DNA from 2 places in the Cupriavidus sp. 05L411 genome. Region 1 is predicted to be linked to the other one. Evidence: riboswitches for the same ligand, from Rfam matches in the RefSeq annotation. Region 1 holds a riboswitch; the other holds the start of a gene.
What was found. A riboswitch is a leader RNA that binds a small molecule or an ion and turns the genes downstream of it on or off. The one in region 1 is predicted to bind ZMP and ZTP.
Positions count from the first base shown of each region.

Region 1 (4,282 bases):
CTTCCTTGAACGCGACTGCCTTGCCGGCGATCACGTGCATCAGGGGGCCGCCCTGGATGCCGGGGAAGATGGCCGAGTTGATGGCCTTCTCATGCTCGGCCTTCATCAGGATCACGCCACCGCGCGGGCCGCGCAGGCTCTTGTGGGTGGTGGTGGTGACGAAGTCGGCGTGCGGCACCGGGTTGGGGTACTCGCCGGCGGCGATCAGGCCGGCGTAGTGGGCCATGTCGACCATGAACAGGGCGCCGATGGACTTGGCCACCTTGGAGATGCGTTCGAAGTCGATGCGCAGGGCGAAGGCCGAGGCGCCGGCGATGATCAGCTTGGGCTTCTTTTCCTGCGCCAGCTTTTCCAGTGCGTCGTAGTCGATGTCTTCGTTGGCGTCCAGGCCGTAGCTGACCACGTTGAACCATTTGCCGCTCATGTTGAGCGCCATGCCGTGGGTCAGGTGGCCGCCTTCGGCCAGGCTCATGCCCATGATGGTGTCACCCGGCTTCAGGGCGGCGAAGAACACGCCCTGGTTGGCCTGCGAGCCGGAATTGGGCTGCACGTTGGCGGCTTCGGCGCCGAACAGTTGCTTGACGCGGTCGATGGCCAGCTGCTCCACGACGTCGACGTACTCGCAGCCACCGTAGTAGCGCTTGCCGGGATAGCCTTCGGCGTACTTGTTGGTCAGTTGCGAGCCTTGCGCGGCCATCACGGCCGGCGAGGTGTAGTTTTCCGAGGCGATCAGCTCGATGTGCTCTTCCTGGCGCTGGTCTTCCTTCTGGATGGCGGCAAAAAGCTCGGGGTCGATCTGGTCGATCGTATAGCGGCTGCGTTCGAACATGGCGAAAACTCGTCTGAAAAAAGGGGAATTCCGAATGGCTTCGGGGTAGGGCGCGCGGGGAAGGCACAGGCGACCGGCGCTGGACGCGTTAGCTATCCGGCGCAGGGCGCACCCTGCTTCCCATTCGCTGCCCAGGCGAGCGGCAGGCGCTTGAAACATCGCGCCAGAGAACTTTGCGCTTCCTCGTGGTAGTGCCCACTGACTTCGCCAGTCGCGCAAGATGGAATGGTTGGCGGCAGTTTAACGCGAGGCGCTGGCTCGCTGCAAGACGGTGCTGCGGAGCCAAAGACCGAAAGTCAATGCCTTGTCCGTCAGGTAATGTAATTGTTGTAATGTCGGGCAAGGGTTTACACCGGGTCGGGCCGGCTGCCGTTACAATCGCGGCCATGAGCAACAATGTGTGGGCCTTGCGGGTGTACTGGGAAGACACCGACGCGGGCGGCGTAGTGTTCTACGCCAATTACCTCAAGTTCTTCGAGCGCGCCCGTACTGAGTGGCTGCGCTCGCTAGGCATCGAGCAGCAAGCGCTGGCCGATGAGACCGGCGTCGTCTTCATCGTCAGAAGCACGGCGGTGGACTACAATGCCCCCGCCCGTCTGGACGACTTGCTTGAGATCCGGACACAGATTGAACGGGTTGGCCCGGCATCGGTCCAATTCGCCCAAGAAGCCTGGCGTGGTGAGCAATTGCTGGCTACTGGCGCCATCCGGGTTGGGTGTGTTGATCGTAGCACATTTCGCCCGACTCCCATTCCCGCCCCCGTCCTTGCAACCATCAAGACCGCTCGATGAATCCCGTGACCGTCACGCAAGACCTGTCGATCATTTCACTGGTGCTGCACGCCAGTGTGCTGGCACAGGCCGTCATGGCCCTGCTGCTGGTGATGTCCCTGTTCTCGTGGACATATATCTTCCGCAAGCATTTCTCCCTGCGCGCCGCGCGGACCCAGACCGAGGGGTTCGAGCGCGATTTCTGGGCCGGCGGCGACCTGCAGGCCCTGTATCAGAGCGCAGCCAACAATCGTCACAACACAGGCGCGCTGGAACGGATCTTTGAATCCGGCATGGGCGAGTACCTGAAGGCGCGCGAGCGCAACAATGACGCCGGCGCACTGCTCGATGCCGCGCGGCGTGCGATGCGCGCGGCCTATCAGCGTGAGATGGATGTGATGGAATCGCATCTTCCGTTCCTGGCATCGGTGGGTTCGGTCAGCCCGTACATTGGCTTGTTCGGCACCGTATGGGGGATCATGAACGCCTTCCGTGGCTTGTCAAATGTGCAGCAGGCAACGCTTGCGGCCGTGGCGCCCGGCATTGCGGAGGCGCTGGTCGCCACCGCTATCGGCCTGTTCGCGGCGATTCCGGCGGTCATTGCCTACAACCGTTACGCCACCGAAGTGGATCGCCTGGCCATCCGCTTCGAGAGCTTCATGGAAGAGTTCCTGAACATCCTGCAACGGCAGACCCGCTAAAGCGCCGAAGCCACCAACGTCTTCGGTCAAGGAGAACCAGCAATGGCAGCGATACAGCGCCGTGGCGGCTCGCGCCGCCGGGCCAGCGCCGACATCAACGTCGTGCCTTACATTGACGTGATGCTGGTGCTGCTCGTCATTTTCATGGTGGCGGCACCGATCGTGAATCCCGCCGTGGTTGACCTGCCCAGCGTGGCCAACGCCACCCAGCAGCAAAAGGCCCCCCCCATCGTCGTGACCGTGCATGAGGACGGCGCACTGACCGCGCGCGGCAAGGATAACGCCGGCAACAGCTTTGAGCGCAAGCTCGACAAGCAGGGCCTGATCGACTTCGTGCATCAGCGCCAGAACGAGAATCCCGATCAGCCGGTGGTGATCGCCGCCGACCGCTCGGTCAAGTACGAGGCCGTGCTGGACGTCATGTCAGTGCTCAAGGCCGACGGCGTGAAGCGCGTCGGCCTGATGGTCAAGCCCAAGTAAGCACCGCCCCACGCGATGAAAACCGCCGCCTATCCTTATCAGCCGGCCCCGGAGCGGGGAACCCTGCGTTCCTTCCTGCTCGCGGTTTTCATGCACCTGCTGCTGGGCATCGTGCTGTATTTCGGCGTGCACTGGCAGAGCAGCACTCCGGTGGGCGCCGAAGCCGAGCTCTGGGATGAGATCCCGGCCACTACCGCACCGCCGCCGCCCCCGCCGCCTCCCGAACCGCTGCCCATCGTACAAGCCCGTCCCGCGCCTCCCGCGCCAGCGGTGAGGTCTCGTGCCGAAGAAGACGCAGAGATCGCCCTCCAGCAGCAAAAGCGCCGCCAGGCCGAGGCCGCCGCCCGCGAGGAGGCGCGCCAGCAGGCCGACCTGCGCGCACGCCAGGAAGCCGATCGGCAGGAAGCGGCCCGCAAAGAAGCCGCCCGCAAGGATGCCCAGCACAAGGACGACCTGCGCCGCGAAGAGCAACGCCGCGAAGATCAGAAGAAGGACGAGCTGAAGAAGGAAGCCCAGCGCAAGGAAGACGCACGCAGGCAGGCCGCGCTGCAGGAGCAGCGCAAGGAGCAGGTAGAGCGCGAGCGTAAGGAAGCTGACGCCAAGGCCCGCGCCGAGGCCAAGAGCCGTGCCGAAGCGGATGCCAAGGCGCGCGCCGAAGCTGACGCCAAGGCAAAGGCAGCCGCCGACGCCAAAGCCAAGGCTAACGCCGAGGCCAAGGCCGCCGCCAACGCGAAGGCCAAGGCCGATGCGGATGCCAAGGCCAAGCGCGACGCCGCCGCCAATGCCCAGCGCCACAGTGAACTGGCGCGGCTGCAGGCCATGGCCGGCGGCGGGGCGGCAGGCGGTGGCGCCGGCGGTGTCGGCAGCAGCGCCGGCAGCGGTGCTGGTTCGGGCGGCAAGGCCTCGCCTGGCTACCCGGATCGCGTGCGTCGCCGCGTCAAGCCGAATATCGTGTTTACCGAAGACGTGCCTGGCAATCCGGCAGCGGTGGTGTCGGTTCAGCTGGCGCCGGACGGCTCCTTGATGTCCGCGCGGCTGTCCAAGTCCAGCGGCAATTCGGGCTGGGACAACGCCGTGCTGCGTGCTGTGGAGCGCTCGGATCCGCTGCCCCGCGACGAAAACGGCAAGGCGCCAGCCAGCTTCACGATCACCTTCAAGCCTAAGGATTAAGAGGTACGGCGATCGTGACGACATGGGAACATTCGAATTGCAACATATTGCAACCTACGTCGATGCACCACAGTCCCAACGCTACGATGACAGGTTGCCTGACGCAGCCGGCAAATGTGCCCGGGGCACGCGATACGGGCATGCGACAAGCCTTCAGCATGCTTGCCCGTTCCACGGCTCCCGTTTGCCGGCCGCGCTCGATGAATATTGATCTCGATTGAGGAGCAGCATGCGAAAGCTTTGGGCCCCCCTTTGGCTGGCCGCGCAGCGGCACGGCACCCGCGCGCACGCCCTGTTTGCCGGGCTTGCCGTGGTGCTGGCTTGTTCGGCCG
Region 1 covers NZ_JBFTOQ010000002.1:232,738-237,019, reverse strand. Annotated here, with positions in the region: gene glyA (serine hydroxymethyltransferase) at 1-829, opposite strand, end outside; ZMP/ZTP riboswitch at 952-1,054, opposite strand; gene ybgC (tol-pal system-associated acyl-CoA thioesterase) at 1,216-1,620, shown strand; gene tolQ (protein TolQ) at 1,617-2,300, shown strand; gene tolR (protein TolR) at 2,343-2,780, shown strand; gene tolA (cell envelope integrity protein TolA) at 2,796-3,950, shown strand; gene tolB (Tol-Pal system beta propeller repeat protein TolB) at 4,180-4,282, shown strand, end outside.

Region 2 (4,282 bases), on a different contig from region 1:
GGCATGGCCCCCGCTTCCACCAACGTCAGGCCTTTGGGGATATGCATCGTGTTGCATGCATGCGCGACTGCATATTCTGCGTAGCCACCACCGGGAATCAATGCACACACCAGCTCGCCGATCCGGAATTGGGACACGTCGGAGCCCACGGCAACTACTTGACCTGCCACTTCCAGCCCTGGAATGTCCGAAGCGCCGGGGGGCGGATCATACAGCCCTTTTCGCTGGAAGACGTCTGGACCGTTCACGGCAGCTGCGTGGATGCGGATCAGAACCTGATCGGTGGCCGGGATCGGCACCGCGCGCATCGTCGGCACCAGGACCTCAGGACCGCCTGGCTGTTTGATCTCAATGGCCGTCATGGACGACGGCACGCGATAAGCGGAAGCAGACATGGATATCACTCTTTCTATAGATGAGGCTCGATGGATCCGGGCGGATCATTGAACGAGGAACTCTTGCGTTCAGTCTAGGCCTCGACGCTGATGAATATGTGCAGCATTATTCAATCTGACAGATGCAAATTTGCATCAGGAGGGCGGCACGATGGACTGGGATGACGCGCGAGTGTTTCTCGCGGTGGAGCGCGAAAAAACGCTCCGTGGCGCGGCCAGGACGCTCAACCTTGATCAGGCGACGGTCGGCAGACGGATTGCGGCACTAGAGCACGCCCTACGTGCAACGCTCTTCCTGCGCACCTCTGACGGTTACGCATTGACCGCCGCAGGCGAGGCCGCGCTGAGATCGGCGGAGAAAATGGAACACGCCGCACACGAACTCGTCAGACGAACTCAAGGCACGGATACACGGCTTGCGGGGGACGTAAGAGTCACCAGCACCGACTTGATTGCGCTCGAATTCCTGCTTCCTGCCATAGAACGCCTGCATGCTGCACATCCCGAAGTGCGCGTCCTGCTGGACACGTCGACGCGCATGCTAAATCTGGCAAAGCGTGAAGCGGATATCGCGGTCCGGTCAGTCAGGCCGGAAAATCCCGATCTTGTCGCGCGGCGCCTGGCTCGCTGGCCCATGGCGCTCTTTGCATCGAATGCATATCTCGCGCAGCACGGCAAACCCGCCGCTGGCTCCGCCTTCGCGGGCCACGATCTTGTCGTCTATCAGGCAAACTGGACCGGGAATCGATCGCCGACGCTTGCTGGCGAACCGATACACGCGGGGYGCATCGTATCGACCTTCAATTCCAGCCTCGTGCTGCGTACCGCGGTAAAGGCCGGCCTCGGCATCGGTGAACTTCCTATCCATCTGGCTGAACACGACGGCCTCGTGCAGATATGGCCGGAACCCGCCCGTGGGGCGGTCTACGAAATCTGGCTCGTCACGCATCAAGACCTTCGGCATACCGCGCGCATCACAGCAATGATTGACGGCATCGTCGCCGCGTTCGAATATCACACAGCCCACACAAATCAGTCACGCACGACGTAGCTGCGGCTGCTGCGTGGATGCAGGTGGCCAACTTGTCAGGAGATGCGAAATGACCAGCAAGAACACGATCTGTCTGTGGTACGAAGGTGGCGCCGTTGACGCCGCAAACTTCTATGCGCAGACGTTCCCCGACAGCGCTGTCGGCGCCGTCCACCGCGCACCGGGCGACTATCCTGGCGGCAAACAGGGCGATGTCCTGACGGTTGAGTTCACCGTCGTCGGCATCCCCTGCCTTGGGCTGAACGGCGGCCCGTATTTCAAGCACAACGAGGCATTCTCTTTTCAAATCGCGACGGACGACCAGGCCGAAACCGACCGCTTGTGGAACGCAATCATCGGCAAYGGCGGCCAGGAAAGCGCATGCGGCTGGTGCAAGGACCGCTGGGGCTTGTCATGGCAGATCACCCCGCGCGCCCTCACCGCGGCAATATCCGACCCCGATCCTGCTGTGGCCAGGCGCGCGTTTGACGCGATGATGACCATGAAAAAGATCGACATCGCCGCGATAGAAGCAGCACGGCTGGGCCAAAACCTATCCGCAAGTTGAAGGAGCGTGTCCCCGGCGTTGCCAATGATTCTTCCCGTAGCCTAAAGCATTTTCTCCTGTGCTATGATTTCTGCACTCATGTGACTGGCGCATACAGATAGGGCACTATCGGGGAGCGTGAGGTTGCTAGCCGCCGCGCGCCTGGGCATACCTACTATCCTTGGAGATGGGTTATGCCTGATTTTGCACAGTTGCTCATGTTTGCTCTTGTGGCGTTGGGAATGGTTTTAACGCCGGGGCCGAACATGATTTATCTAATTTCCCGCTCAATTTGCCAAGGTAGACGCGCGGGCCTCATTTCATTGGGCGGCGTTGCTCTGGGCTTTGTGTTCTACATGCTCTGTGCGGCATTCGGAATTACGGCTTTCGTATTTGCGGTACCTTACGCATACGACACGCTTCGCCTTGGCGGCGCTTTGTACCTTCTATATCTTGCCTGGCAAGCAGTCAAACCGGGCGGACGGTCCGCGTTTGCCGTTCGCGACCTGCCTGTCGATACCCCAAGAAAGCTCTTCAGCATGGGGTTTATCACCAACCTGGCGAATCCAAAAATCGCCGTCATGTATCTGTCTCTGCTTCCCCAATTTATTACGGAAGGACATGGCAGTGTTCTTACCCAATCGCTGGCGCTCGGCAGCGTTCAGATTTCGATCAGCCTCGCTGTGAATGCACTAATCATCGTGACGGCCGGATCGATATCTACCTTCCTGTCAGGACGCCCGCAGTGGCTATTGGTGCAGCGCTGGCTGATGGGAAGCGTTCTGACAGGCCTGGCGGTGCGGATGGCATACGAATCCAAGAAATAGCAACACCCTGCCAATACGCCGGCGCAACAGCCGGCGGCCGGCAGCCAACGTCCGTGGCTTACGTCAAAACAGGACGCGCAAAGGGTAAGGTTGTCATCAAGATCCGATAGAAGGCGCATGCCCGATCGTTTCCTCGCAGGGATAGCGGCGCCTGCTCAGTCGTCTATGCCGCCTATGTCGTCGACGCCAATTCTTGCACCCGTTGAAGCTCGAGGACCTTGACTCGGTGCTGGATAAACCCCGACGCCTGAGGCCCCGTCAAAACAACGCCTTCTGACCCGTCACCAGCGTCTCGAACGCATCGCCCAGGAAGGGCAGGATGGCGTCGGCCACCGGCTGCAGCTGGCGCGTGAGATAGTGGTCGTAGTCGATGGGCGAGCGCCGGGTTTCCAGCGGCTCGGGGCCGGCCACCGTCATCACATAGCTGATCCAGCCGCCGTTCTGGTATTGCAGCGGACGGCCTTCCTTGCGGTTGAACTCGTCCGCGATGCGTGCCGCGCGCACGTGCGGCGGCACGTTGCGCTGATAGTCTTCGAGCGTGCGGCGCAAGCGCTTGCGGTAGACCAGTTGCGCGTCGAACTCGCCGCTCATGGTGCGGCGGACGTAGTCCTGCACGTATTCCCGGTACGGCTGCTTCTTGAACACGCGTTGATAAAGCGCTTGCTGGAACTGCTGGGCCAGCGGCGTCCAGTCGGTGCGTACCGTTTCCAGGCCCTTGTAGACCATCTCCTCACTGCCGTCCGCCTTGGCGACCAGCCCTGCGTAGCGCTTCTTGCTGCCCTGCTCGGCGCCGCGCACGGTGGGCATCAGGAAGCGGCGGTAGTGGGTCTCGTACTGCAACTCCAGCGCGCTCTCCAGGCCGTACTGTTGTTGCAGATGCTGCTGCCACCACTGGTTCACCTGCTGGACAAGCATGCGGCCAATCCTGTCGGCGTCTTCCTCGGCATGCGGCTGCTTCAGCCAGACAAAGGTCGAATCGGTATCGCCATAGATCACCTGGTAGCCCTGCGCCTCGATCAGCTCGCGCGTGCGGTGCATGATCTCGTGCCCGCGCATGGTGATCGACGACGCCAGGCGTGGGTCGAAAAAGCGGCAGACGCCGGACCCTAGCACCCCGTAGAACGCATTCATGATGATCTTCAGGGCCTGCGACAAGGGCTTGTTGCCTTCGCGCTTGGCCGCTTCCCGGCCTTGCCAGATCTGCTTGACGATGGCCGGCAGGCAATGCCGGGTGCGCGAGAAGCGCGCGCCGCGAAATCCCGGCACCGAGCTTTCGTCGGACGGATCCTGCAGCCCCTCCACCAGCCCGAGCGGATCGATCAGGAAGGTGCGGATGATGGACGGGTACAGGCTCTTGTAGTCCAGCACCAGCACCGAATCGTACAGCCCGGGCTGCGAATCCATGACAAAGCCGCCGGGGCTGGCACCCTCCGGCACCTCGCCCAGGTTCGGGGCGACATAGCCCTGGCGATGCATCAGCGGC
Region 2 covers NZ_JBFTOQ010000004.1:10,600-14,881, reverse strand. Annotated here, with positions in the region: gene AC1DQR_RS05585 (NAD(P)H-quinone oxidoreductase) at 1-395, opposite strand, end outside; gene AC1DQR_RS05580 (LysR family transcriptional regulator) at 547-1,446, shown strand; gene AC1DQR_RS05575 (VOC family protein) at 1,496-1,993, shown strand; ZMP/ZTP riboswitch at 2,064-2,147, shown strand; gene AC1DQR_RS05570 (LysE family translocator) at 2,167-2,799, shown strand; gene AC1DQR_RS05565 (DNA polymerase II) at 3,058-4,282, opposite strand, start outside.
Region 2: linked by a shared signal. The riboswitch ahead of AC1DQR_RS05570 (LysE family translocator) and the one ahead of glyA (serine hydroxymethyltransferase) in region 1 are both predicted to bind ZMP and ZTP.